Regions from separate parts of the Steroidobacter cummioxidans genome, predicted to be linked through region 1. Evidence: riboswitches for the same ligand, from Rfam matches in the RefSeq annotation. Region 1 holds a riboswitch; each other region holds the start of a gene.
The links. A riboswitch is a leader RNA that binds a small molecule or an ion and turns the genes downstream of it on or off. The one in region 1 is predicted to bind cyclic di-GMP.

Region 2: it holds a riboswitch for cyclic di-GMP, as region 1 does, so the genes downstream of both, D0550_RS35255 (hypothetical protein) here and D0550_RS16825 (M23 family metallopeptidase) in region 1, are expected to answer to the same signal.
Region 3: it holds a riboswitch for cyclic di-GMP, as region 1 does, so the genes downstream of both, D0550_RS04080 (fibronectin type III domain-containing protein) here and D0550_RS16825 (M23 family metallopeptidase) in region 1, are expected to answer to the same signal.
Region 4: it holds a riboswitch for cyclic di-GMP, as region 1 does, so the genes downstream of both, D0550_RS11635 (TlpA family protein disulfide reductase) here and D0550_RS16825 (M23 family metallopeptidase) in region 1, are expected to answer to the same signal.

The regions. Positions count from the first base shown of each region.
Region 1 covers NZ_LSRW01000032.1:31,371-38,545, forward strand. Annotated here, with positions in the region: gene ftsA (cell division protein FtsA) at 1-429, shown strand, start outside; gene ftsZ (cell division protein FtsZ) at 566-1,750, shown strand; gene lpxC (UDP-3-O-acyl-N-acetylglucosamine deacetylase) at 2,038-2,955, shown strand; gene D0550_RS16820 (DciA family protein) at 3,078-3,404, opposite strand; cyclic di-GMP riboswitch class I at 3,472-3,575, shown strand; gene D0550_RS16825 (M23 family metallopeptidase) at 3,758-4,678, shown strand; gene secA (preprotein translocase subunit SecA) at 4,857-7,175, shown strand, end outside.
Region 2 covers NZ_LSRW01000001.1:3,758-10,932, reverse strand. Annotated here, with positions in the region: gene D0550_RS00055 (FtsX-like permease family protein) at 1-783, shown strand, start outside; gene D0550_RS00050 (lipocalin-like domain-containing protein) at 783-1,859, shown strand; gene rraA (ribonuclease E activity regulator RraA) at 1,866-2,348, opposite strand; gene D0550_RS35255 (hypothetical protein) at 2,411-4,549, opposite strand; cyclic di-GMP riboswitch class I at 4,726-4,812, opposite strand; gene D0550_RS00035 (hypothetical protein) at 4,966-5,301, opposite strand; gene D0550_RS00030 (hypothetical protein) at 5,569-5,868, opposite strand; gene D0550_RS00025 (hypothetical protein) at 6,055-6,444, shown strand; gene D0550_RS00020 (circularly permuted type 2 ATP-grasp protein) at 6,637-7,175, shown strand, end outside.
Region 3 covers NZ_LSRW01000005.1:72,790-79,964, reverse strand. Annotated here, with positions in the region: gene D0550_RS04090 (response regulator) at 1-283, shown strand, start outside; gene D0550_RS04085 (HD domain-containing phosphohydrolase) at 438-3,053, shown strand; cyclic di-GMP riboswitch class I at 3,242-3,343, shown strand; gene D0550_RS04080 (fibronectin type III domain-containing protein) at 3,525-4,694, shown strand; cyclic di-GMP riboswitch class I at 5,033-5,116, shown strand; cyclic di-GMP riboswitch class I at 5,270-5,373, shown strand; gene D0550_RS04075 (putative Ig domain-containing protein) at 5,609-7,175, shown strand, end outside.
Region 4 covers NZ_LSRW01000018.1:43,091-50,265, forward strand. Annotated here, with positions in the region: gene D0550_RS11625 (tetratricopeptide repeat protein) at 1-1,175, opposite strand, end outside; gene D0550_RS11630 (AraC family transcriptional regulator) at 1,179-1,796, opposite strand; gene D0550_RS11635 (TlpA family protein disulfide reductase) at 1,884-2,429, opposite strand; cyclic di-GMP riboswitch class I at 2,500-2,585, opposite strand; gene D0550_RS11640 (hypothetical protein) at 2,842-3,078, opposite strand; gene D0550_RS11645 (hypothetical protein) at 3,126-3,893, opposite strand; gene D0550_RS11650 (ECF-type sigma factor) at 4,293-4,874, shown strand; gene D0550_RS11655 (serine/threonine-protein kinase) at 4,871-7,175, shown strand, end outside.

The DNA.
Region 1 (7,175 bases):
AACTCGGACGAGACCATCGAAGTGCCGAGCGTGGGCGATCGTCCGCCGCGGCGGCTGGCGAGGCAGACGCTCGCCGAAGTGGTCGAGCCTCGTTACGAGGAATTGTTTGCTCTGGTGCGCGAAGAGCTGCGCCGCTCCGGCTTCGAGGAAGTGATCGCCGCGGGCGTCGTGCTCACTGGCGGCAGCGCGAAGATGGAAGGCGCCGTCGAGCTCGCCGAGGAAGTGTTTCACATGCCGGTGCGCCTGGGCGTGCCGCAGCACATCACCGGGCTGGTGGATGTGGTGAGCAATCCGATTCATTCGACCGGCGTCGGCCTGCTGCTGTACGGCCGGGAGAATTATCTGCGCGGGCGTCGCGAGTTGCCGCTGGGCGGCAACGTGCGCGGCACCTTCGATCGCATGAAAGCTTGGTTTCAAGGAAATTTCTGATGACCGAGACGATGCGCCAGGGACCTGGCCACAACAAGGGGATGAGTGGGGAAGGTGGAGCGTGCGGCGGGCCTCTGAACCGGCCGTACGTTGAGTCGCAATTTGCTTTGTCTCGCTGACATTGAGGGGACTAACGATGTTTGTACTTGCTGATACAGAAAACCAAGGCGCCGTCATCAAAGTGATTGGCGTAGGCGGCGGCGGCGGAAACGCGGTCGCTCACATGATCCAGGCCGGTATCGAAGGCGTGGATTTCATTTGCATCAACACCGACGCGCAGGCGTTGAAGCACTCCAAGGTGAAAGTCGGTCTGCAGATCGGCTGCAACATCACCAAGGGCCTGGGTGCAGGCGCCGATCCGGAAGTGGGCCGTCAGGCCGCCATGGAAGATCGTGACCGCATCATCGAAATGATCGAAGGCTCGGACATGCTGTTCATCACCGCCGGCATGGGCGGTGGCACCGGCACGGGCGCGGCTCCGGTCGTGGCGCAGGTCGCGAAGGAACTGGGCATTCTCACCGTCGCGGTCGTGACCCGGCCGTTCGAGATGGAAGGCCGGAAGCGTCACGGCTCCGCGGAGCGTGGCCTCGCCGAGTTGAGCAAACATGTCGACTCGCTGATCACCATCCCGAACCAGAAACTGCTGACCGTACTGGGCGGCGATGTGACTTTGCTCGACGCGTTCAAGTCGGCCAATCAGGTGTTGCAGGGCGCGGTGCAGGGCATCGCCGAACTGATCACCCGTCCCGGCATGATCAACGTCGACTTCGCCGACGTGCGTACCGTGATGGCCGAAACCGGCATGGCCATGATGGGCACGGGCATCGCTCGCGGTGAGAATCGTGCGCGTGAAGCTGCCGAAGCCGCTGTTTCCAGCCCGCTGCTGGAAGATGTGAATCTTCAGGGCGCGCATGGCCTGCTGATCAATGTCACCGCCGGCATGGACCTGCGTACCAGCGAGTTCAGCATCGTCGGCGATACGGTGAAGCAGTACGCCTCCGAGGACGCCAACGTGGTCGTCGGCTGCGTGATCGATCCGGAAATGAGCGAGCAGATTCGCGTGACCGTCGTGGCCACGGGCATCGGTCGTCCGGGGACGCAGATGCAGGCGCCGCAGCAGGATACGCGTCGCATGACCGCCATCCCCGGCGGCCGTCGTGGCAGCGTGCCCACGCTCGACGATCTGCACGTTCCGACCTATATCCGTAACCAGCGCGATCCGCACGCAGGTGCCGCTCGTCGCGCGGTCGGCGACGGTCTGACCGCTGAAGATACGTCGATGCTGGATATTCCGGCGTTTTTGCGTCGGCAGGCGGATTGAGGCGGAACGGCCCGATGAAGCACGACTGCTGACCCGAAGGCTGTGCGGCCCAAGGAGCACGGCCGGGGAAAAATCCCGCGGGAGATCTGCGGCGGGCGGTACCAACTCTCTCTATGAGTTACATGGGGAACATGCATGGTGCCGCTGGAACTTCGTTGCAGGTTGGCAAGTCGATTCATTCGTGAGCGGTGAAAGTCCTTTTTCAATGTCAGCAAAAGTAACGGCAAGTCAGAGGCTTGCCGTTCACTTGCCGGCAGTGTTAGGGTCTGCGCCGCTTGGAACCCCTCATGCTGCGACAACGAACCCTCAAGAACACCATCCGCGCGACCGGCGTCGGCCTCCACTCCGGTAAAAAAGTGCTGATGGTGCTGCGTCCGGCGCCGGTAGACACCGGCGTTGTGTTCCGTCGCACCGATCTGAATGAGCCGGTGGACGTGCGCGCGTATGCCGAAAACGTCGGCGATACCACGCTCGGCACGTCCCTGTTCAATGGCGAGGCCAGGGTCTCGACAGTCGAACATCTGTTGTCGGCATTTGCCGGTCTCGGCCTGGACAATGCCTATGTGGACCTGTCCGCCGAAGAGGTCCCCATCATGGACGGCAGCGCCGGTCCGTTCGTGTTCCTGCTGCAGTCGGCGGGCATCGAAGAGCAGCCCGCGCCGAAACGTTTCGTCCGCATCCTCGCGCCGCTGGAAGTGCGCGATGGTGACAAGTGGGCGCGCTTCGAGCCGTACAACGGCTTCAAGGTGAACATGGAAATCGAGTTCAACCACCCGGTGTTCAAGAAGCGCTCGCAGACCGCGTCGATGGACTTCTCCACGACCTCCTATTTGAAAGAGATCAGCCGCGCGCGCACCTTCGGCTTCATGCGCGACCTGGAATACATGCGCTCGAAGAATCTGGCGCTGGGCGGCACCATGGACAACGCCATCGTGCTGGACGAGTACCGCGTGCTGAACGAAGACGGCCTGCGCTACGAGGACGAGTTCGTCAAACACAAGATCCTCGACGCCATCGGCGATCTGTACCTGCTCGGCAAGAGCCTGATCGGCGAATTCAGCGGCCACAAATCCGGCCACGCGCTCAACAATCAGCTGGTCCGCAAGCTGATCAACACGCCGAACGCGTGGCAGCCGGTGACTTTCGATAACCCGAAAGACTCGCCGATCTCTTATGTACCTGCGGCCGCGATGGTCAGCGCTTAAGAAGTGAGCTGCTGCTTGATCGGACCGCGGGTGCCGCTGTTATTAAGCAGCATACGCATGCCACAGCCGGTTCAGTTCTCGCTGTGGCTGGCCAGTCAGCCGGTCAGCGCGAAAATCTGCCGTTAACGCTCAGTCGAGTCGCGCAGCTTCCTGCCGACGCGAACTTTTACTTTTGTGACCTGCCTCTCACCTTCGCTGGCAGGCGACGCATTTAACACTTCCAACAGCTGCGCCTGGGCATAACGAATCTGCGGGCACCAGGCCGCCGAATCCGCCAGCACCACGAGCGTGTCGCCGCGGCAACTTGCTGACACCACATGATCTTTTTCCGGACCTGTGAGCGCGGCGCGGATCCGCTCGGTCAGCTCGACGTGTGCTGCCACGCGCTGCTCGAGTTGCGCGAATAACGGGCCAACGGTCTCGCCCAGCGGTTTGAAACGATCAGTCATACGCTGAAAGCGTCAATATGCGCGCCAGGCGCTTGATCTTTGGACACTACGTTATGCATATTCCGGGCACTGTTAAGGGCAAACCCGTCGAAAGGCGGGGACGCAAAGCCACCGGTCTACGGCTGCAGGTACGCACATCGCGGGCCGCGCCACGATAGCGGGGTTGCCAGGATGTACAACTCGAACATTCGGTTCTACGTCCACCGCAGTTCTGCTCGGGCCATCAAACCGGCTCGTCACGTCGCGAACCTTGTCGCTGGAAGCGGGCAAGTTCAAGGCGGGTGTGAACGTTTTATCGTGCCGTCAGTGGAAACTGGCCGTTTAGGGCGCGAAAGAGAGAAGGTAGTGATCAAATGAACGTCATCGTGTTCTCCAGGCGCTTCGGCAAGGCTCGCCAGTTCGAGCTTGGCCGCCCCTTGGCGATGACGGTGACGATAGCGACTGTGACGATAGTGCTGGCCGGCGTGCTGTTCGCCGGCATCCAGCTCGGTCGCGGCGGTTTCATTCTCAACCCGGCCGCGCAGGTTACGGAGTGGGGCGCGAAACTGGAGCAGCAGCGGCTCGAAGTGGCCAATGCCCGGCGCGATCTGCAAGAACGGCTCGATGCGCTGACCAGCCGCGTCGGCCAGATGAATGCGCACGTGATCCGCCTCGATGCCCTGGGCCGCCGGCTCACCGAGATGGCCAATCTCGACAAGGGCGAATTCAATTTCGATAGCGAGCCCGCCGTCGGCGGTCCCGAAGGCCTGGTGGAAGGTGCCACCGTCGCCGCCCCCGAGCTGACCGCCATGCTCGATGACCTGACCAACCAGATCCGCGACCGCGAGCGCCAGCTGAGCGTGCTGGAAAGCATGATTTCCACGCGCAACCTGAGCCGCCAGGTGGTGCCGGACGGCCGGCCGGTGTTGCAGGGCTGGATTTCCTCGCACTTCGGCTATCGCGCCGATCCATTCACTGGTCGTAACGCCTATCACCGCGGCATCGACTTCGCGGGCCCGGCTGGCTCGCAGGTGGTGGCGGTCGCCTCGGGCGTGGTGACTTATTCCAAGGAGCGCTTCGGCTACGGCCGGACAGTGGAGATCAATCACGGCAACGGCTACGTCACCCGCTACGCGCACAATTCCAAGGCGCTGGTGCAGGTCGGCGACACCGTGCAGAAAGGCCAGGCCATCGCGCTGATCGGCTCGACTGGCCGCTCCACCGGCCCGCACCTGCATTTCGAGGTGCTCAAGCAGGGCCGCGCCGTGGATCCGATGACATTCGTGCGTCGGTAAAAAAGCGCTTCTTCAGCTTGTTTTCGCGGTAAGCCGCCCCAAGCCATGCGGCGCCCCGGCCATTCCAGCATGCAGCTGGCGAGACCGTAATTAGAGTCGCCGGGCGCGCGTGTACAATAATGGGCTTTTCCCAACAGGCTTTTGTGGGCCCTGACGGCCCCATCCCCGGAGTTTCAGCGTGGCGAATTGGCTGACCCAGCTGTTCGGCAGTCGCAATCAGCGGCTTCTGAGCGGTTATTCCCGGATCGTCGACAAGACCAATGCCCTGGAAGAATCCTTCCGGGCGCTGTCCGACGAGCAGTTGCAGGCCAAGACGGCGGAGTTCCGTCAGTTGCTGGCCCAGGGCAAGACCCTGGACGACATTGCGCCCCAGGCCTTTGCCGCGACCCGAGAGGCTGCCCGCCGAGTGCTGGGCATGCGGCATTTCGACGTTCAGCTCATCGGCGGCACCGTGCTGCATCAGGGCAAGATCGCCGAAATGCGCACCGGTGAAGGTAAGACGCTGATGGCGACGCTGGGTGCCTACCTGAATGCGTTGCCCGCCAAGGGCGTGCACGTGGTCACGGTCAACGAATACCTGGCCTCGCGTGACGCGGAGTGGATGGGCCGGGTCTATCGCTTCCTCGGCCTGACCGTCGGTGTGATCAAGAGCGGCCAGAGCCCGGAGGAGAAGCGCGCCGCTTACAACTCCGACATCACCTACGGCACCAACAACGAATTCGGCTTCGACTACCTGCGCGACAACCTCGCGTTCCGGCTCGAGGACCGCGTGCAGCGCGGGCTCGCGTACGCCATCGTCGACGAAGTGGACTCGATCCTGATCGACGAAGCCCGCACGCCGCTGATCATTTCCGGACCCGCTGAGGAGAGCACCGAGCTCTACCTGCGGATCAACGAGCTGGCGCCGAAGCTGCAGCGTCAGGAAAGCGAGGAAGGCGAGGGCGACTACTGGGCCGACGAGAAGTCTCGCCAGGTGCATCTGTCCGACACCGGCCATGAGCACGCCGAACAGCTGATTGCCGAAGCCGGTCTGTTGCAGGCGGGCGAGAGCCTGTACGACGCGGCCAACATCCGCATCATGCATCACTTGAATGCGGCGCTCCGGGCTCACTCGCTGTACCACCGCGATGTGGAGTACATCGTGCGCAACGGCGAAGTGGTCATCGTCGACGAGTTCACCGGCCGCACCATGCCGGGCCGTCGCTGGTCGGACGGTCTGCATCAGGCCATCGAAGCGAAAGAGCGCGTGCGGGTTCGCGAAGAGAACCAGACGGTCGCCTCGATCACATTCCAGAATTACTTCCGCATGTATTCGAAGCTGGCCGGCATGACCGGTACGGCCGATACCGAAGCGTTCGAATTCCAGTCGATCTATGGGCTGGAAGTGGTGGTGATTCCGACCAACAAGCCGATGATCCGCAAAGATCATCCCGACTTCGTGTATCTGACGCAGAACGACAAGTTCGCAGCCATCATCGAGGACATTCGCGACTGCGTGTCGCGCGGCCAGCCGGCGCTGGTGGGCACCACGTCCATCGAAACTTCCGAGCTGCTGTCGAAGCTGCTCGAAAAAGAACAGATTCCGCACCAGGTGCTGAACGCCAAGCAGCACGAGCGCGAGGCGCTGATCGTCGCACAGGCCGGCCGTCCCGGCGCAGTGACCATCGCTACCAACATGGCCGGCCGCGGTACCGACATCGTGCTCGGCGGCAACCTGGAAGTCGAATTGCAGGGCATGGGCGAAGTCGATGATGCGACCAAGGCCCGCGTGCGCGAGGAGTGGAAACAGCGTCATGAGGCAGTGCTCGCCGCCGGCGGCCTGCACATCGTCGGCACCGAGCGTCACGAATCCCGTCGTATCGACAACCAGCTGCGCGGCCGTTCCGGTCGTCAGGGTGACTCGGGCTCGAGCCGTTTCTATCTTTCGCTCGAAGACAACTTGATGCGCATCTTCGGCGATCCCGAGCGCGTCAAACGCTGGCTGCAGACCGCCGGCATGAAGGAAGGCGAAGTGATCGAGAGCCGCATGCTCTCGAAACAGATCGAGCGCGCCCAGCGCAAGGTCGAAGCCCACAACTTCGATGCTCGTAAGAACCTGCTCGAGTACGACGACGTCGCCAACGATCAGCGTAAGGTCATCTACAACCAGCGCACCGATCTCATGGCCGCCGAGGAAGTGGGCGATGCCATCGCCGGCATTCGTCAGGAGGTGGTCAATGCGTTGATCGATCGGCACGTGTCGCCCGGCAGCCTGGAAGAGCAGTGGGACATCGAGGGCCTGAAACAGGCCGTCGAGAAGGACTTCGCCGTCGAAATCGATCCCAAGGCCTGGCTGGAACAAGACCAGAACCTGGTCGAAGAGGGCGTGCGCAAGCGCATCCACGAGATCATCGACAAGACGTACGAGGCCAAGGTGGAGCTGTACGGCGCCCCCGTCGTGCGTCACATCGAGAAGGCCATCATGCTGCAGCAGTTGGACTCGCACTGGCGCGAGCAC
Region 2 (7,175 bases), on a different contig from region 1:
ATGATGAGCACCGCGACCAATGACATTCCGGCAGGCGCGGTGCCGGTGTGGATCAGCGAGGCGGCGTCCGATCTGTTCGCGATCGAGGCGGGCGATGAGATCAGGTTCGAGCTCGCGGGCAAGCAGGTTGTCGCCTCCGTGCGAGGGGTGTGGCGCGACTATGAGCATCAAAACGGTGCCATCGTCATGGGGCGCGATGAGTACGTGGCTCTAACCGGCGACCACGCAGTCAACACCGTCTGGTTCTGGCTCGACAATGGCGCTGACATCGGCAAGGTTGGCAACGCCATTCGCGATCTGCTGCCGCCAGGCATTGACTACGACATGCGGACACCGGGCGAATTGCGCAAGATGTCGCTCGCGGCGTTCGATCGGACGTTTGCGATTACCTACTTGTTGGAACTGGTGGCGGTGACGATCGGTTTGTTCGGCATCGCCGCGGGCATTAGCGCGCAAGTACTGGCTCGACGCAGCGAGTTTGGCGCGCTCAGACACCTCGGCTTTACGCGCGGGCAGGTTGCGACGATGCTGGCGATCGAGGGTTCGGTGCTGGGTGCGCTTGGCGTGATCGTCGGATTGATTGCGGGCACGGTCATCAGCTTGATCCTGATCTATGTGGTGAACCGGCAATCGTTTCACTGGAGCATGGATTTGAGCGCGCCTGTTGGCTTGCTCGCCGGATTGAGCGCGGCTTTGATCGCTGCCGCTGCGTTGATCGCGGTGGTGAGTGGCAGACAGGCGATGGGCGGCGAAGTCGTGCGCGCGGTCAAGGAGGATTGGTGATGCGACTGTCGCGTGGGCTGTGTTTGCTCGCTGTGGCGACGCTTGTGGTGTTTGGTGCGCGTGCCGATGCGGTCTATCCCGCCGTCGTTCCTGGTTATCAAATCCAGTTTCCCCGCGACGAGGGCAGTCATCCTCAGTTCAAGACGGAGTGGTGGTATGTCACCGGCTGGCTCGAAGGCACAGCGAATCAGCCGATCGGTTTTCAGCTGACCTTCTTTCGCTCGCGCACCGGCATCGACGACGACAATCCTTCGCGCTTCGCTCTGCGCCAGGCGTTGTTCGCTCACCTGGCGATCAGCGATCCAAAGCGCGGCGTCTTGTTACATCACGAGAAGTCGGCGCGCCCGGGTTTCGGTCTGGCCGAAGCGGCCGAAGGAGCGCTCGATGTTCATATCGACGATTGGCAGCTGCGCAGGGAAGGTGACGGTTACATTGCCATCGCCAGGGCCGATGACCTGCAGCTCGACTTGCAGCTGCAGCCCCAGGCATCGCCGTTGCTTCAGGGCGATCATGGCTTCAGTCAAAAAGGCCCGAACCCAAGCTCTGCCAGTTACTACTACAGCCTGCCTCAGCTCGCCGTCACGGGCCGCGTCACCATCGACGGCAAAGAACAAGCCGTGCGCGGCGTTGCCTGGTTCGATCACGAGTGGTCCGGCGCGATCGTCGATGAGCGCGCACAGGGTTGGGATTGGGTCGGTTTGAATCTCGACGATGGCGGCGCACTGATGATGTTTCAAATGCGCGGCGCTGAAGACAGCGAGCTGTGGGCGGCCGCCAAGTGGCGGGCTGCCGGTGCCAGCGAAGGCGTTTCATACAAACCAGAAGCCGTGGAGTGGCAGCCAGTGCGTTACTGGCGCTCCTCACGCACGGGAGTTCGCTATCCGGTCGAGTGGCAGGTGACCGTCGGCGATCGAGTCATCACCTTGAAGCCGCTCATGGACGATCAGGAGAACGACGCCAGTGGCAGCACCGGCACCATCTATTGGGAAGGTGCCGTGCGTGCATTCGAAGGAGACAAGCCCATCGGCCGCGGTTATCTGGAGCTGACGGGCTACGGCAAGAAAATACGCTTGTGACCGCCGTTACTTGACCAGTTGACGGCGCGCGACGATGACGCCGTCCTCGTCCGCATACAGCCAATCGCCAGGACGAAAAGCTACGCCGCCGAAGCGAACCACGATGTCGCGCTGACCTTCGCCGCGCTTGTCGGTCTTCAGGGGATGAGTGCCGAGCGCTTTGACGCCGATGGGCATGTCGGCCATCGCGGCGGAGTCGCGGATGCAGCCGAAGACGACGATGCCTGCCCAGCCATTGTCGACGGCCTTCTGGGCGAGCATATCGCCCACCACGGCACGACGCATGGAGCCGCCGGCATCGATGACCAGCACGCGGCCGTTGCCGGCTTCAGCGGTCAGCTCGCGAACCAGCGAGTTGTCTTCGAAGCATTTGATGGTGGCGATCGGGCCGCCGAACTGGATCTGTCCGCCGAAATCGCCGAACAACGGCTCACAGATGTCCAGCTCGTCGCTGAATTGATCGCACAGGTCGGCAGTTCTGATGTCCACGGCGCAGCCTCGTCAGGAGAAGACGGGGCAGTTTGCCGCAGACCCGAGGGTCTGCGCGAGTGCTACTTCTTCTTGCCGAGCAGGCGCGACAGCAGCGAGTTGCTCTGCGGCAGCTTGCGTACGCCGCTCTCGGACAACTCGACTTCGCGCGCCTCTTCCAACAGCTCGTCGGCCAGGCTCTTCTTGAGCTGCTTGTGCTTGCCGGTGTTGCCTGCGCGAGTCGGCTCGGAGCGTTTGGTTGCGGGGCCGGCGGCTTTGGCGGCAACCCTGCTGTCCAGCGCTTTGTGAACGCCGGTGGAGTTCAGCTTGAACGCACCGGTCGCATTGGGCTTGAAGGCGCCGGTTGCGCCCGGCTTGAACGTGCCGGTGGCGGAGCTCAGCGCGCCCGTCGCGTTCGGACGGAACGCACCGGTGGCATTGGGGCGAAATGCACCAGTGGCCGACGTATCGACTTCCATGGTGATGGTCGGCACGACTGGCGCGCGACTGGCGCGGGCGTTGTTGAGCTCGACGACGTTGTTCTTCGGCTCTTCAGGTTCGGCGCGACGCGGTTGTGGCGCATCTTTGAAGCGCAGCTGCTCGGCGGCGCTGATGCGCAGCACCGACGGCGATGCGAAGAATGTTTTGAGATAGCCAGCCACCGCTTCGGCAGACACGGCTTCTTTGAAAAAGCCCAGGCGCAGCGAGTGCACGATCTTGCCGCTGCCCGCCGTGGCGACCGAATACAAGCGATACGCCTCGAAGATATCGAGGTGCGGCATGGTGTCCAGATTCACCGGCTGCTCGGACGCGGCGAGCTGAATCGCAAACCACTTTTCCTGCGCGTTGTCGTTCAGCTCTTCGCTGGTCAGCGCGCGGATCGTTTGCGTGCTGTCGAGATTCGGATGCGCATTCGAGGTATCGCGCACTGGCGCTGGCGGAACCTGCTTGGGAGCCGGCGTTGCCGCTTTATTCACCACGGGCGGTGCGACCGGTTTTGCCGGCGGCTCAGCCTTCTTGGCAACGGGTGGCGCTGCGGGCTTCGCGGCAGCGGGTTTCGGCGCAGCGGCGGGTTTGGCTGCAGCCGCTTTGTTTGTTACGGCGGGCGACGGTGAAGCAGCAGCGGGCGCGGCGGACTTGGCCGGCGGCTCGTCGTAGAGGTCGAGCTCGAAGGTATCGACATCTTCGATCTTCAGGCCTTTGCCGACGTGATACGGCTCGTTCGATCCTTTCGCCTGCTGTGCGGCAGCCGGCGTCGGTTCAGGATCGGAGAACGTAAGAGCGGGCACGCGCACGCTCCGCGCTGTATCCAGCTTCGGCGGCACAGCGACGGGCGCGGGCGGAGTGGCTGCCTTGCTTTTAGCAGCAGCGGCAGCGGCTGCGGGCACCGGCGCGGTGGTTTTGATTTTGAGCTTGCTGGTATCGAGCGCGGCAAACTTGCCACTCAACAAACCAACAGCGAGCGGTTCTTTCGACGGTGTCGGCGCAGGAGCGGCGGCGAGCGGTGTGGGAGCGGGATCGTCGTTCCAGCTCATCTCATCGAGGCCGGGGGCTTCGGTGAGCGCTTTGATCTTCGGCAACGACGCCGACGTGACTGCAGCTTTGGTTTCTTCGTCCGGCTCCCACGTCATCTCCACGACTTCGTCGCTCGGAGCTTTCGCGGCTGGCTTCGCCGGTTGAGCGGGCCTGGCAACGGCCTTAGCAGGCGCGGCTGCCGGCGGCGCGAGGACCGGAGCAGGAGCAGCCTTCGTCGGAGCGGGAGCTGCAGCGACAGGAGCAGGCGCAGCTTTCGGAGCTGGCGCTGCGGCGACGGGAGCGGGTGGCGGTGTGTTGACAACAGCAACGGCAGGACGCGGAGCAGGCGCCGGCGTCGAGGCGGGCAAGTAGCCGCGCGCGAAGCGGCGATCCTCATCGCTCAGGCTGGTTGTGAATGCGGTTGGATACTGCTGACGAACGACAGTAAGAACGCGTTCAGCATGCGCTTCGTTCGTGAAGAAGCCGAGGCGCAGACGATGCCGCGTGCGTCCATCCTCGACACGCGCGACCTGATAAAGCTTGTAATTCTCGAGACCGGGAATGTTACGACCCGTCGTCGGCACCGGTGCGATGGAGGCGCACAGATTGATGACGAACAGCTGCGTGCCGCTCCCTGCGTTTTGGGAGACGAGCGGCGGCTGTGAGCTTTCCGGCTCGACATAGACCTTGCTGGTATTGTCTTCCACGTTTCTTCCCCGACCCGTTGCGCCGCTGATCACCGCCCGCGTGCGGTGGACGCGCTTGCGGCTGAACGATTCATTTCGGCGGGGGGAGTGAGCGCGCTTATGCGCATCGCGCTCGTTCACGGCGGTTTCGCTGTTGTCTTTTGTGGCGAAACCGTTGCCGCATTATGTCGCGGCCCCGTGGCAACCCCGCTGTCTTAGGAAATGAATCCGTTAGACCGGAAGCTTTGCGTCCTCGCCTTTCGGCGAGTTTGCCCAGGAAATCTAACAATCGTCTTGGAACGATTCGATCATCGGCACGCTCAAGGCATAAGTCAAGCAAGTCCGGTCGCTTTCAGCAGACAAGGGGTTTGGCGACAAGTGAGATGCTGCGTTTGCCTTGAGGTTATGTCTCATCTGGTCCGTTGTTGGCGGTTTTGTTACACCGCCATGCGCGTCCACGCTTCTTTGCTCGCGCTCGCGGGCTCGCCCGCCATGATGCGCGGCGCGAGCTGAGAAACGATATGAACCTGCGCAGCATCGGAAAGGCCGAGCGCGCGTAGCGCACCTTCGAGGCCTTCGATCAGCTGACGACGCTCGTTCTCCGTCGGACAGCTGTCACGCGCCAGCGCAGCGAGCTCATCGCCCACGCTTTCCAATGTCTCGGCGATCGAGGGCGCGAACTCGCTCAAGTCGCCCCGCAGCCGCGCGGCAAATCGAAACGAGTTGTATGCGCACACGTACGCGCGATGTCTGAGCTTCAAGTTCTTCAACATTCCCACCGCATGGGTCTCCCGCACGAGGTCACGGGCGAAAGTGTGAAGGGCGACACGAATTGGACGGTGTGCGCTGGATCGCAAAACGCCGTCGCATTTCGGCGTTGCATTTACGCCTCATTACGGATCAAGCACGTACGCCCAAACTATTTTTCGCCGCAAAAAATTTACGCACTGGCCGTTGACAAAGAGCAACTGTCATGATGCTGGGCGCGTCGCGAAGGATGCGCCACGAGGACAGCGGGCGCGCGCGGGTGGCCGGGCTACTCAGGCGCGGCCGACATTGCGATCCGTGGGCGAGTGGAAATATTCGCTTTCTTCGGCGAATTGACGCATCAGTTTGCGCAGCTCCTCGATCCGGCCCTCGGCAGTGCTGATGGGCTGGCATTCTTCGCACTCTGGATCCGAACAGGGTTGCCGCGAGTACAACCAGTACTGCACGGCGCCCGCCAGCAGACCGTCGGCGATGTCCCAGATGTCGGCCTTGTCATCCGTGTCGGCGATCCGGTTGCCCAGGTCGACGGCCTTGCCGAAGGCTTCGCTGAAGGGGTTGTCGGGTTCCTGCATGGGGGGGTCACTCGAGCGTCTGGCGCCCGTTGCTCTCATTGAAGATGGCCCCATTGTAACGGCGTTGTGCCCCCTGACGAAGACTGTCACCGCCTTGAACCCAGGCACGCTGACTGGTCTACTGTCATAAAGCACTCGCCGATACCGTAGCCCGCTGCAAGCGGGCGAATTCATTAGAGGTTTCACATGGCCGAAGATCGTAATCAGGACCCGCAGATGGACGCCGAGGGGCTCTACCAGGAAGACAATTTCACCGACCGCAAGGTGGGTGCGATTCGTCGCCTTTCCCCGGTGCGCGCCGATGGCTCCGCCGATCCTGCCCGCCCGGTGCTGTTCATCGGCCAGGCCGAGATCATGACCAACATGGGTCCGGTGCCCATCAGCTTCGAGATCGAGGGGCAGACGCTGGCTGACGCGGTCATCGGCTTCGCGCCGGCGGCACAGGCCGCGATCGAGCGTACCGTCCAGCAGATCCAGGAAATGCGTCGCCAGCAGGCCTCGCAGCTCGTGGTTCCGCAGGGTCCGGTGCCGGGCATCACCGGCGGCCGCGGCGGCGGCAAGATCCAGATGCCTTGATGATCCATGGGGCGCGTGGCGCCCCATGATCGTGCGTGGGGCCCGTCATTCGGGCCTTACGTGGTGCGTCCCGCCGCGATTTGCGCAGAAATCGCCCATAACTGGCTGCTTTCGCGGCTGGCACGTTTTTCGCTCCATCCCGACTCCAAGCTCGAGCCATGGCATCGCTGCCCGGCTACAACAGAGGTCTGGATGTCGGCGATTCCGTACGATGAAATGCATGCCAGCGACGGCGAGGTGCGAGAGCACTACAGAACCTTCGCTTCCTGGCTCGCGCGCACCCCGAGCGAGCGCGTTGCGCACAAGCGCGCCGAGGCCGACACGTTGTTTCATCGCGTCGGCATCACCTTCACCGTCTATGGTGAGGAAGCCGGCACCGAGCGGCTGATTCCTTTCGACATCGTCCCGCGCATCATTCCGGCCAACGAGTGGAAGCATCTCGCCGCCGGCTTGAAGCAACGCGTGCGTGCGCTGAACGCGTTCACCAACGATATCTATCACTCGCAGGAGATCCTGCAGGCCGGCCGCATTCCGGCCGAGCAGGTGCTTTGCAATGGTCAGTATCGACCGGAGATGCAAGGCATCGACGTGCCCGGCTCGATCTATGCGCACATCGCGGGCGTCGATGTGGTGCGTGCCGGCGAGGGTGAGTTCTACGTTCTCGAAGACAATCTGCGGGTGCCGTCGGGCGTGTCATACATGCTCGAAGACCGGCGCATGATGATGCGACT
Region 3 (7,175 bases), on a different contig from region 1:
GTACGCGCAGCGTGCCTCGGGCAATCCAAAACTGATGCTGCTCGACCTGCACATGCCGAAGATCGACGGTCTGGATGTGCTGGCACAGATCAAGGCCGATCCCAAGACGCGCTCGACGCCCGTCGTGATCATGTCGTCCTCGGACCAGGAATCGGACATGGCGCGCAGCTACAAGGCGCATGCCAACAGCTACATCGTGAAGCCGGTGGACTTCAAGCAATTCACCGATCAGGTCTCGCTGCTCGGCCAGTACTGGACGCGCATCAACCGCGCTGGCCCCTGAACCGGATCGAGCAGACGCAGAATGTGCTCTGCGTCTCCCTTTGTTATTCAGAGTTCCCCCTAATCGTGCCAAGCGCCGCCGGCGCTTGGCATACTTCGGTGGCTCCGCAGGGACTGTTATTTAGGGTGGCGCGCTCGCGCCGGGAGACTTCGGCATGGGTGTCATCCTGATCGCATTCGAGCGCGAGTCAGAGCAAAGCGCGCTCGAGACATTGCTGTCGGGTCGCGGTCATCGGGTTCTGAAATCCTCGAACGGACTCGCGGCGCTGGACGCTGCGCGGCGCGAGCCGCCGCAGGCCATCGTTTCCGACATCGTCCTGCCACGCATGGACGGCTTCGCTCTATGCCGCAAATGGAAGCAGGACGAGCGCCTGCAGAGCATCCCGTTCCTGTTCTACACGCGTCGCCACGACGATCCGAAGTACGAGCGCTTTGCCTTGGAGCTGGGCGCCGAGCGCTTTCTGGCGCGCTCGACGGCGCCGGAGAAACTGCTCACCGCGCTCGATGAGTTGCTGCCGCCCGGCCATGCGAACGGCGCGCGCGCCAACGGTAATGGCAACGCAGCGCATGGCAACGGCACGAGCGGCAACACCCGTCCGATGAACATGCTCGACACGGCGGCCATGCAGCGCTTCGCCGTGCTCGAAAAGAATCAAGCCGAGGCGCTCGAAAAAGCGCAGGCCGCGCAACGTCAGCAAGCCGCTCAAGCGGAAGCGCTCGAGAAGGCGCAACGCGTGCAGACTGCGCAAGCTGAAGCGCTGGAGCGTGCTCAACGCGCACAGGCCGCGCAAACTGACGCCCTGGAGAAGGCGCAACGCGCGCAAGCCGAAGCAGTCGAACGCGCCGAGCGTTTGCAAGCTGAAGCCCAATACAATGCACAACAAGCGCAGGCTCAGGCCGAGGCCATGGAGCGCGCGGTGCAAACTCATTCGCGGTTACGCTCGCAGATCAGTGAGCTCGAAGCGAGCAATCAGCGGCTGGCCGCTGGCGAAGCGCGTTTCCGCCGCGTGTTCGAAAACAATCCGCAGCCGCTGTGGATTGCCGATCACGCGACCGGCGGCTTCATCGCCGTCAACGACGCGGCGTTGGCGATGTACGGCTATTCGCGCGCCGAATTCCTGGCCTTGAAAGCGTCGGCTTTGACGATGCCGGGCGCTGATGTGCGCGACCCGCTGATCAGCGCGCACCAGCGCAAGAATGGCGGCGCGCTCTCCTTATCTATCTCCTCGCAGCAGATCGAGTTCGACGGTCGCAATGCCGATCTGGTCGCCGCGTTCGATCTCACGCAGCGAGTGGAGAACGAACGAACGCTGCAGGAACAAGCGAAGGCCGGCAACGTGCTACTCGATGCCGCGGCCGACGGCTCGTGGCTGTTGGGGAGCGACGGTCAGATCCAGGACGTCAACGCGACCTACTGCCGCATGTCGGGCTACAGCAAGGAAGAGCTGTTGCGTATGAATGCCGCCGACATCGAGGATCCCACGTCCGGCGAGACCACGATGCGACTGCAGCTGGGTCGAGTCCGTGGTGGTGGTCGTTACGAGACCAAGCATCGTCGCAAGGACGGCACGTTGTTCGACGTCGAGGTGAGCGTCGGTCTGCTGGAGAACACGCGCGGCGACAGCATCGTGCTGATCCGCGATATCGCGCAGCGTCGTCGCGAGCTCATCGCGAACCGCCTGGCGCAGCGTCAGTCCGAGTTCCTGGTCGAGCTGTTCAAACAGGCCGACTCGTTCGATGAGTCCGCCATCGTGCGACGGGTGATCGAGCAGGCACTGGAAGTGGCCCGCAGCCCGCTGGGCTATTTGTATTTCGTCGATAACGCGCAGAAGACCATGACACTGGCTGCCTGGCGCGATGCCAGCCGGCCGCAGGTGGTGATGTCCGATGCGGAGCCGCAGCCGATTGGCCGCGCGATGATGCTCAGTGAATGCGTGCGAGGTAAGCATGCGACCTGGACCAACGATATCGCCCGCAAGCCGCAGAGCGATGGCCTGCCGGACCTCACGCGCTTTCTGGCCGTGCCCATGCTGTCCGGTGACGAAGTCGTCGCGGTGCTCGGCGTTGGCAATCGGGATACGAACTACGGCGACGAAGAGCAGCGCGCGCTCGCGGCGTTGGCTGATGGCGTCTGGCGCGTTTTGCACTCGAAGCGAGCGCATGCGGTGACGCTGAGTGCGCTTCAACGCACCGATGTGGCGCTTCAAGGCATGATCGATTCATTCGTGCGCATGAGCGAGCGGCACGATCCGTACACCGCGGGTTCGTCGCGTCGCCTGGCTGCGTTAGCGGTCGCGATCGGTCGCGAAGCGGGTCTCGATGGCGAGCGCCAGCACGGCTTGCGAGTTGCCGCTCTGTTACACGACGTCGGCAACATCGCCGTGCCGGCGTCCATTCTCAGCAAGCCCGCACCGCTGACTGAGGCCGAGCTCGCGCTGATGCGCACTCACGTCGAAGAAGGTTGCCAGCTGCTTGCGGATATCGATCTGGGCGCGCCCGTCGCCGACATCATTTATCAGTCGCACGAGCGGTACGACGGCAGCGGTTATCCGCGCGGCGTGAAGGGCGAGGAGATCATGCTCGAAGCCCGCATCCTCGCGATCGCCGATACGGTGGAAGCGATGTGCTCGCCGCGTCCGTACCGGCCGGCTGCGGGCATGGATGCCGCGATCGAAGAGATCAACCGGAGTGCCGGAAAACTTTACGATGAGCACCTGGTGGCCGCCTGCACGCGGCTGGTACGACAGCACGGCTTCACGCTGCCGGAATAACAAATATCTCGAAAAAAATAGAGTTTGCTGCGGCCTGCGCATCAGGTTTTGGATGCGCCTTCACTAAGCGTCGCCATTAAGAGTCGCTGAAAGTGCCTGGCTGCCGCTTGCAGGTTTTTCCTGAAACGCGTTTTTGGGGGGGTTGGGCCCCGATATGTCACATTGGCCGTTTCCAGCACAATATGGGCCGTCTGTAAGGGCAAAGCCGTTCGAAAGACGGTGACGCAAAGCCTCCGGTCCTCTGGTGCCACTGTTCCAGCAGTCGCGCCAAAGATAGCGGGGTTGCCGTTACAACCCGACCTGATCAGGTTGTCTCGTGAAGTTTTTCGGCCTGCCGCCCGCGCACTTTAGCGCCGGCCCAGCAAAGCCAGCTTCCCTTGCCAGACACAGGTGCTCGTGCACGACACGCTATCAATCCGTGTCGTGGGCGCGAGCTGGCATCGGAACACAGTGCTTTGCTGGGAGCTGCTCATGCGCGTTTCTTCGTCTTTCGCCGCGATCGCGGCGTTGGCTTCGTTTGCGGGTCTCGCATCCGCCCAGACTGTCAATCGGCCACCGACCATCAGCGGCACGCCGCCGGCGGTCATCAAGGCCAACACCTCGTACAACTTTCTGCCGAGCGCAGCCGATCCGGAAGGCCGCCCGCTGAAGTTCACGCTCGTGAACAAGCCGGGCTGGATGGTGCTGGCACCGAACAGCGGCCGGCTCATGGGTTACCCGAAGTCGCCCGGCGTCTATAACAATATCATCCTGCGCGTCACCGACGGCGTGAACACGGTATCGCTGCCGGCCTTCTCGGTGACGGTGAACACCACCGGCACGATTGCCAATCGCGCGCCGACGATCAGCGGCACGCCGGCGACGACCGCGACGGTCGGTACTGCCTATAGTTTCCAGCCCTCTGCCAACGATCCCGACGGCAACACGCTCGGCTACACCATCACCAATCGTCCGAGCTGGGCGACCTTCAACACTTCGACCGGTCGTCTCAGCGGCACACCGACCGCAACCGGTACCTTCAGCAACATCCAGATTCGTGTGAGCGATGGCACGGCAACGACTTCGCTGCCGGCGTTCTCGATCAACGTCACGAACAGCACGAATCGCGCGCCGGTCATCAGCGGCACGCCGGCTCGCTCGGTCAACGCGGGCAGCGCCTATAGCTTCCGTCCGACCGCGAGCGATCCGGATGGCAACACGCTGACCTACTCGATCGCGAATCGTCCGAGCTGGGCCACGTTCAACACCAGCACCGGTCAGCTGTCCGGCACGCCGAGCGCCTCGCAGGTCGGCACGTACAACAACATCACGATCAGCGTGAGCGACGGTCGTGCGACCACTTCGTTGGCGGCCTTCTCGATCAGCGTGGTCGATGTGTCGAATGGCGGCGCGACGCTGAGCTGGACTCCGCCGACCACCAACACCGACGGCAGCTCGCTGGGCAACCTGGCCGGTTACCGCATTTCGTACGGCACCAGCGCCAGTGCGATGACGCAGACGATCCAGGTGGCGAACGCGGGCATCACGCGCTACACCATCAGCAATCTCTCGCCGGGCACCTACTACTTCTCGGTGCGTGCTTACACCAGCAACGGCTCGGAGAGCGCGAACTCGAACGTCTCGTCGAAGGTCGTGCGGTAACAAGCACTGCTGGCTCGATAGTGCAGCGGCGGCTGGAGCGATCCAGCCGCCGCTTTGTTTTTCGGCATTGTTAAATGTTTGCGCGCATGCACAGCAGCAGTGCGCGCAGCACGTTGCACTCGCGTCTGAATTCTGGCGCGGTTATGTGAATTAGCGGTGACATTTCCACCGCCGCGCTGTCGGTCACTACCGACAATTGCAAAAACAAAATCCCTACGATTAACTCCGCTCCGACCACGAAGTTTTGTTCAATCGATTTCGTCGAATCGCACCGGCTCTACTGGACGCGGCCTTCACGGCGGCGAGAGTGGGTGAGGGACGCGAACCGAACGAACAACGCTTCACCAGGGCATAACCGTCGAAAGACGGCGACGCAAAGCCTCCGGTCCTACAGCGATGCTGGGGATAGCGGGGTTGCCGGCCAGCTCTTCAGCGTCACCGAGCTTGCCGTCATCCTTCCTATTCTTTTGCTGCTGTTCGACCAGGCCTTGCGGCCCTGGGGTCGACTGACCACAGTTAAGTCGAAAGGGACCTCGGTCGCTTTCGACCAGATAATAAAGTCTGGGAGCAGCAGAAAGTGATATCGGCAAACCCGTCGAAAGGCGGGGACGCAAAGCCTCCGGTCTACTGGAACACTGCGTGTGATGCGCAGCGCTCCTACGACAGCGGGGTTGCCACCGACGCCACCGTCGCGACGTTCGCAAGGCCCCTTGCGAGCGCGTGCACGCGCGATCGTGTGAAGAACAACGACAACAAGCTGCCGATAGCGCACGCCCCCGTGCGCGCCAATCTTTCTTTGCGCTTCGAGCGCCGCGCATGCGTTGCGGCGACTGCCTTTTTTCCGGAACACAGCAGCGCGATTCAGCGCCGGTCCTCGGACCGTCGTTGTCGTGCGCGAAGCCAAGGTACGAGCAATGATTCCAACTATTTTCGGGAAAACCTTCCTGCAGCGGGCCCTGCTGGCGTTGATTGCCGCGTCATTGGGAGCATGCGGCGACTCTAGTGACGATGGCGCTGTAACGGGACCAGTCAGCGAGCAGTCGCCGCCGGCAGGCGGTACTGCCGACGATCCGGCGCTGCCGGTGCCGGCGAATCAGCCGCCCGAAGTGGATGGCATTCCTGCGGCCACCGCGACTGCGGGGCAGCCGTATCGGTTCGAGCCCAGCGCGATCGATGCGGACGACGACTTCCTCGAGTTCTTCATCACCAATCAGCCGGCGTGGGCCAGCTTCGACTCCGAAACCGGCATCCTGAGCGGCACGCCGCAAGACGCCCACGTGGGCGACTCCCAGGAAATCACGATCAGTGTCACCGATGGCCGCGACACGCGCTCCATCGGTCCCTTCACGATCAAGGTGAATGGCCGGACGCAGCCGCCACCGCCGCCCAATAATCCGCCGACCATTTCCGGCACGCCGGCGACGTCGGTGATCGTGGATCAGCGCTATCTGTTCCAACCCACGTATTCCGATCCTGAGAACGATCGTCTGCGCTTCACGGTGTCCAATCGTCCGTCGTGGGCGACCTTCAGCACCCAGAGTGGCGTGTTGAGCGGTACGCCGGGCGCAGCGAACGTCGGTACGTATTCGAACATCCGCATCAGCGTCAACGACGGCACGAGCACCGTCACGCTGCCGGCGTTCTCCATCCAGGTGCGCGGCCTCGACAATCGCGCGCCTACCATCAGCGGCACGCCGACCACTAGCGTGCAGGCGATGCAGACGTACACCTTTACCCCGCAAGCCAGCGATGCGGATGGCGACACGCTGGTCTATCGCATCAGCAATCAGCCGCGCTGGGCGACGTTCAGCGCTGCGACCGGCGTTTTGACCGGCACACCGTCGACGACCGACATCGGCACTTACTCGAACCTGATCGTCAGCGTGAGCGATGGCCGCGTTTCGACGTCGCTGCCTGCGTTCTCGATCGTGGTCTCGGCCGCGCCCAATCGCGCGCCGACGATTTCCGGCTCGCCATCGACGAGCGCGAGCGTCGGGGCGGCGTATTCGTTCACGCCGACCGCCAGCGATCCGGATGGCAACACCATCAGCTTCTCCATTCAGAACGCACCGAGCTGGGCGCAGTTCAGCACGGCGACGGGCCGCTTGAACGGCACGCCCACTGCGGCCGGCACGTTCTCGAACATTCGCATCAGCGTGACCGATGGCAACCTGACTGCGACGTTGCCCGCGTTCTCCATCAACGTCACCGGCGCGAGCAATCGTGCTCCGACGATCAGTGGCACGCCGGCGACGACCGTGTCCTCGGGTGCCGCCTATAACTTCCAGCCGACGGGCAACGACCCCGATGGCAACACGCTGACCTACAGCATCGCGAACCGCCCATCGTGGGCGTCGTTCAACACGTCGACGGGACGTTTGTCCGGCACGCCGACGGCCTCGAACGCGGGCACTTACTCGAACATCGTGATCTCGGTGAGTGACGGAACACTCAGCGCCTCGCTGCCGTCGTTTGCGATCA
Region 4 (7,175 bases), on a different contig from region 1:
TGCGTCGCCAGCAGGTGATACAGATAGCGGGTCTCAGGCGCGTCCGGCAGATTCTGCAGCTGCCAGTACCAGCCCACCTGATCGGCCTGGTCGTTGTCCACGATGGCATCGAGCAGCTTGCCGTCGCGAATGGCCTGAATGGATTGATCGATGCGCTTGGATTCCGCTGCGAACGCTTCAACCGCGTTCACATACTGTTCCGCCGCCTGCCCGGTCGCCGCCAGCTGCGCGTATGCATACGGAATGGCGAGATACGATTCCTGCACCGCTGCATCGAGCATGTCGCGATCGCGCAGCTCCATCCAGGGCGCCAACGCCTTGTTGAACTTCTTCTCTGCCGAATCCGCCCAGCCCACCGCGAGCAGGGCCTTGTTCGATTGCGGGCCGGTCAGCCGCACCCGTTGTAAAACTTTCTTGGCGTCTTCGGGACGATTGCCCTTGAGCCAGGCGAAGCCGAGCGCAAGGTTGGCCTTGTCACGCAGCGCTGCCAGCTCTTCGGTCGGTGCGGCGATCTGACCGACTTCATTCAACAGCTCGGCCGCTTCCTCGACGCGGTCCTGCCGCACCAGCGCCACACCGATATTGAAGCGCGCGTAAGACGACCAGACGTCGCCTTTGCCCACCGGCTGCCACCGCTCCAACGCGCGAATCGCTTCGTCATAGCGGTTCAAATACATCAACACCTGCGCTTGCAGCAGATGACGCTCGGGCTCCAGATCGCCCGGCAGTGCGCCATGAATCGAAGCCAGCGCGGTCGCGGCGTCTTCGAGATAGTTGCGCTGATACCAGACCTTCGCGAGATAGAACCAGGCGCGGTTGCGCACATCGAGCGGCACGTTGTCGTTCAGCAGCGCCTTGAAGATGCGACCCGCCTCTTCATGCTGACCGAGCGACAGGTACAAGCCGCCCTTGAGCAGCTCGGCCTCCACGCCGTGATGACTCACGCGATTGAAATCCTGCGCGGCACCAAGCCGCGTCAAGGCCTGCAGATAGTCGCCCTGATAGAAGTAGAACAGCACGTCGCCCCAATGCAGATCGCGCACGACCTGCGGGGTGCCGACCAGGGGTCGCGGCTCAGGAGGCTTCTTCTCCTTGGCGCCGGCGCCGGTCGCGGCCAGTCCCAGGACTGGCGCGAGCAGCATCGCGACCAGTAATTTGTAACGTCGCCCCGGCACGGGTTATTCCCATTCCTTGACGATGAATTCGGGTTGCGCCTTGAGCGCCTTGTCGCTGATCTTGAGCTCGACGTACTTGGCGCCGACGCCCTTGTCGAGCTTGATGGTCGCGCCGCGCCGATAGTCACGCTGATTCGGGCCCTGGCCGGTGAACAGCGCGATCAGCTCGTGCTCGCCAGCCTTGAGATTGCCGATGAACACGCGGTGCACGCCGCCTTTGAGCAGCGCCTGCGCCTCGCGCTCGGTGTACAGATAGTTGGCGACTTCCTTGTTGTCGAGCTTCAAGGTCACCGAGTCGAGCGCGAAGAACTCGCCCACGTCCATGGACACGAACACGGCCACCTGCGTGTTGGCGGGGAACAGCAGCTCCTCCTCCAGCACGAACAGCTCGCGGTTCAGATCCAGCACTTCTTTCTTCAGCGCCTGCACTTCTTCGTCGAGGCTCTTGAAGCTGTCACCGCCGCCCGCAGGGGCCGAAGGCGCCGGCGCACTCGTGTCGACGAGCGGCGCAGTCGTGGCCGAGGTTGCGGCGTCTTGTGCGCTTGCCAGTCCGGCCGCGAACAGCAGAGGCAACAGCGCGGCCAACCATGTGATTCGTGTTTTCAGCAGGCTCTGACGCATGGGGAGGTGTCCGGGAAATCCGTGAAGGGTGCTCGGGAGTTCGATACGAGTTCGATTGAGTTGGCGAGGCGGATCCGTTGCGCGCGGTCACTCGTTCAGCAGCTCACGCAGTTTTTCGGTGTAGCGCGTTTCATAACCGACTTTGTAGCCTTCGGAAACGTAGCGCACCACACCTTCGCGATCGATCAGCACGGTCAGCGGCATGGTGCCCGCCTGATAGGCGCGGCTCACTTCTTTGCGAGCATCGAACAGTACCGGATAACTGACGCGCAGCGTCTTTGCCATCTCACGCGCCGCCTGCAGCTCGTTTTCCTCGTCCAGATTGATGCTGAACAGCACCAGGCCGGCGCGGCGGTACTTGCCGTAGATCTCATCGAGCAATGGCATTTCCTGGCGACAAGGCCCGCACCAGGTTGCCCAGAAGTTGATCAACACCACTTCGCCGGAGTGCTCGGACAGGCGCACGTTCGCACCATCCAACGAGCGCAGCGCGAAATCGGGCGCGCGCTGGCCGACGAGCAGGGTCGCCGGCACACATACAGCAGGCCCGAGCAGCAACAGCGCCAGCAATGCAAAGCGTGGCAACCGTGCGGAAGCCCGGAGCGGCAGACGAGCTTGTGAGGACTGTGACATCAATCTTTTATTCGTCGCCGGACACGCGGTGAGGGCCGATCGGCGCCTCCATTGCGAAGCAGGAGGCCGCGCTGGCAACCCCGCTGTCCTAGGAAAATTTCCCTTAGACCGGTGGCTTTGCGTCCCCACCTTTCGGTGAGTTTGCCTGGGTGCGAGGCGGGCCTGCTGCTCCGTTAAGGAGCCGCGTGGCAAGACCTCTGACAACGCCAGCTAGGGTGCTATACGCAGCGCAAATATGTCAACGAACGAAGTGTGATGCCAGCGGCGCAAAACCGCGACGGGCCTGTGACTCACCGCACACTTCGAAGGTCTGTCGGTAGGCGACGACAACAACATCGACGCCTGTATCCGTCCACCGACGACCGCGGCGCGACCGGCGGGAGGGAGCCGGTCGCGCCATTGCACCTGTGAATTAGATAGGCGCTTTCAGACTTTCGTAATCAGTCGACGCGGCTTTTGCCTTCCACATCGCAATCATCTCCGGAGTCACGGTCTGCGCGGCCGGCAGATGATCGGAGGGCAACGTGATCTGCTGCTCCGTCATCCGCCCGACCAGCGACGCTTGCTCGTGGCCGTACAGGAACGTGCTGGCAACTGCGGTGCCGAGGGTGAGCAACATGGCGGCGCCAAGGGCGATACGCTTTTTCATCTTCATCTCCAAACTCGAATTCAAATCTGTTGCGATGGATTCATTTATTACGCGAGCACCGGACGCTTGCCGCCGGTATCGCCATCAGCCAGCGTCAACACCGGACGCTTGCCGCCTGTGTCACCGTCAGTGAAATTGAAAACCGGGCGCTTGCCGCCGGTGTCGCCATCGGCGAGCGTCAGCACCGGACGCTTGCCGCCCGTGTCGCCGTCAGTGAAATTGAAAACCGGGCGCTTGCCGCCGGTATCGCCATCGGCGAGCGTCAGCACCGGGCGCTTGCCGCCCGTGTCGCCGTCAGTGAAATTGAAAACTGGACGCTTGCCGCCGGTATCGCCATCGGCCAGCGTCAACACCGGACGCTTGCCGCCTGTGTCACCGTCAGTGAAATTGAGAACCGGGCGCTTGCCGCCGGTGTCACCATCGGCCAGCACCGGACGCTTGCCGCCCGTGTCGCCGTCAGTGAAATTGAAAACCGGGCGCTTGCCGCCGGTATCACCATCGGCGAGCACCGGACGCTTGCCGCCCGTGTCACCGTCGGTGAGATTGAATACAGGGCGCTTGCCGCCGGTATCGCCATCCGCCAGCACCGGACGCTTGCCGCCCGTGTCGCCATCGACAATGTTAAATACCGGACGCTTACCACCGGTATCGCCATCCGCGAGCACCGGACGCTTACCGCCCGTGTCGCCATCGACAATGTTAAATACCGGGCGCTTGCCACCGGTATCGCCGTCCACCAGCTGCGCGCCAGTGCTATTGCCAGCCGCAAACAGGACGCCCGCCACCACCGCCGAAATTGCAAATACGTTACGCATGACAACAAACCCTCCCAGGAAAAGTGCTAAAAATTCGAACCAGCAAGGCTCGATCACTGGGATAAGCGACGTCCCTTTGAGAAACCCGTCACAGCACCCTCTGGACAAGCGGAAGAAAAAGGGAACAATCAGTACATCGCTCGGCGATTGCTTGCGGAGATCCCTCCAAATCAATCGGTTGAGCCGGATTCAGGGACGGCCGTAGGGCGGTTTTGGCGGGCAGCTCGCGGTGCGGCCGGGGCACCAAGTGAGAAACTGTCGCACTCGAGCCCGTAAACTAGAGAACCCGACGGAAGCGCCCATGCGTTTAGCGTGGGAAGAACAGACAGGCCCCGAATCGGAGACCCGCAACTGAGCAACACAATCGCAGCGGCCATTCCACCGCCCGACCGGCAGGCAGTGACACGGCTGTTGTCTGCGTGGCAGTCAGGGGATACCCGCGCCCTGGAACGACTGACGCCGCTCATATACGAGGAGCTGCGTAACCGGGCTCGCCGCTACATGAAACGCGAGCGGCCTGGCCACACACTGCAGGCCACTGCCGTCGTGCACGAGGCATTCGTCAAGCTCGTCGAGATGAATGTCTCGTGGCAGGACCGTGCGCACTTCTTTGCGGTTGCCGCGCGGCAGATGCGACGTATTCTGGTGGACCATGCCAAGACGCGGTTTCGCGAGAAGCGCGGCGGCACGACCACCGGCTCGCTCAATGACTTCGACATGGATGTGCTCGATCTCGGCCCAGCCACTGCGGGCGATATCGACGTGCTGGAAATCGACGAGGCGTTGCAGCGCCTGTCCGGCAACAATCCCCGCCTCGCGGAGATGGTGGAGCTGCATTATTTCGGCGGCCTCACCTATCAGGAGCTGTCCGAGACCCTGAAAGTGTCCGAGGCCACCGTCGATCGGGAGATCCGGCTCGCCAAGGCCTGGATCCTGCGCCAGATCCGACCGAACCGGAATCGCGAACCCGAACCTTCATGACGACGGGACAACCAGGGAAGATTGTCGACGACCGTTGGGAGCGCCTGCAGGATCTGTTCTCCCGCGCTGTCGAGTTGCCGGAACGCGAGCGCGAAGCCTTCGTCAGCGCGCAGACCGGCGACGACAAGGAACTGAAAGACGAGCTGCTCGAATTGCTGGCGTGCGACGTCGGCCAGTCCACCGGCCCGCTGACGCACGCGCTCGGCGCGGCCATCGATGCCACCACCCGCGACCGACGCAAGGCGCTGGTCGGGCGCGTGATCGGAAACTACAAGCTCGCGTCCATCCTCGGCCACGGCGGCACCGGCACGGTTTATCTGGGCGAGCGCGCCGACCGTCAGTATTCGGCGCAGGTCGCGGTCAAGATCGTCGACAACGCGACCATCCATGGCGACCTCGGGCAGCGCTTTCGTGCCGAACGGCAAATTCTCGCCAGCCTGAATCACGCCAACATCGCCCGGCTGCTCGACGCCGGCGAGACCCAGGAAGGCCAGCCGTATCTGGTCATGGAATATGTGCACGGCGAGCCCGTCGATCGTTATTGCGACCGGCAGCAGCTCGATCTCACGGCACGGCTGAAACTGTTTCTGGAAATATGTAACGCCGTCCAGTACGCGCACCAGAACCTGATCGTGCATCGCGACCTGAAGCCCGCCAACATCCTGGTGACGGCTGAAGGCTCGCCCAAACTGCTGGACTTCGGTATTGCGAAACTGCTCGACACCGGCGACGCGGCAGCCATGCTGGCGCTGACGCGCATGAACGACCGGCTGCTCACGCCGGAATATGCCAGCCCGGAACAGATTCTCGGCCGTCAGGTCACGACCGCCAGCGACGTGTATGCACTCGGTGTCGTTTTATATGAACTGCTCACCGGGCTGCGGCCGTACACCGTGCCCTCCTCGGCCAGCCAGCTCGAGCTGGAACGTTCCATCTGTATCAGCGATCCGCAGCGCCCGAGCACCGCGGTCAAGAAAGCGGTCGATGCGGCCCAGGCCACCGAAGGCGAATCGCCCATCGCCGCCATCGCGCTGGCTCGCGGACTGCAGCCGGACCGGTTGCAGAAACGCTTGCTCGGCGACATCGACTCGATCGTCATGCGCGCGCTTCGCAAGGAGCCGCAGCATCGCTATGGCTCGGTCGAACAGCTGGCGGCCGACGTGCGTCGTTATTTGTCGGCCGAACCGGTGGTCGCGCGCCAGGGCAACTGGCTGTACTACTCACAACGGTTCGTGAGCCGCCATGCGTTCGGCGTGTCGGCCGGCGCATTCCTGATGGTGGTCATCGTGGCGTTCGCGGTCGCGATGTCGGTGCAGAACCAGCGCATCGCCGCCGAGCGCGACCGCGCCACCAACGAAAGCAAATCGGCGCAGGCCGTCTCCGAATTCATGCTGGATGTGTTCTCCGCGGCCGAGCCTTTCAAAGCGCAAGGCAAAGAGATCACCGCACGGCAGCTGCTCGAACAGTCGGGCTTGCAGGTGCGAGCCGATAAAGGCATGCGTCCGGAAGTGCGAGCCCGATTGCTCGCTTCCATCGGTCGCGCGTTCCGCCGCAGCGGCGATCCGGAACGTTCGCTGAGTTATCTCGAGGACGCCGTGCATCTGCGCCGGCAAATGGCGAACGGCGGCGGCTTGCCAGCTGCCGACGACATGTCGGAACTGGCCATTACGCTGCGCGCACTGGGCGATATGGAGGGCTCGGCGCGCGTGATCAAAGAGGCGATGACGCTTTGTGATCGCATCGGCGGCCAGCGCACGCCCACCTACGCAACCTTGCTGACCAATCGCGGCCGTGTCGAATTTGCCAGCGGTGACGTGACACGCTCGCGGCAGTCGTTCGAGCAAGCGTTGGCATTGAATCGCCAGGTACGCGGACCGAACGATCAGGAAGTCGCAGTGGTGCTGCTCGACCTGTCGCTGGTGTTCATGTGGATGGACGACATTCCTTCGGTGGAACGCGTGACCCGTCAGGCCGTGGACATCTTCCGCCTCACCGCGAATCCGCTGCACCCGGATCGCGTGCTGGCCGAGACCCGGCTCGGTGAAGCGCTGCTGATGCAGAATCACATCAACGAGGCCGGCGAGCTGTTCGAAAGCACGCTCGAGAGCCAGCGTGTCCTGTTCGGCAACAACAGCCGGCAGGTCGCCGAAGTGCTCGACTCGTTGTCACAGATTCGTCGCGCGCAGGGCCAGCTGGGCGAATCGGAGCAGTTCGCCTCCGAAGCACTCAACTCTGCAGTGAATGCGATGGGCGCCGAGCACGCGTACACGCCGTACTTCCGCACGGCCTACGCCTCGGTGC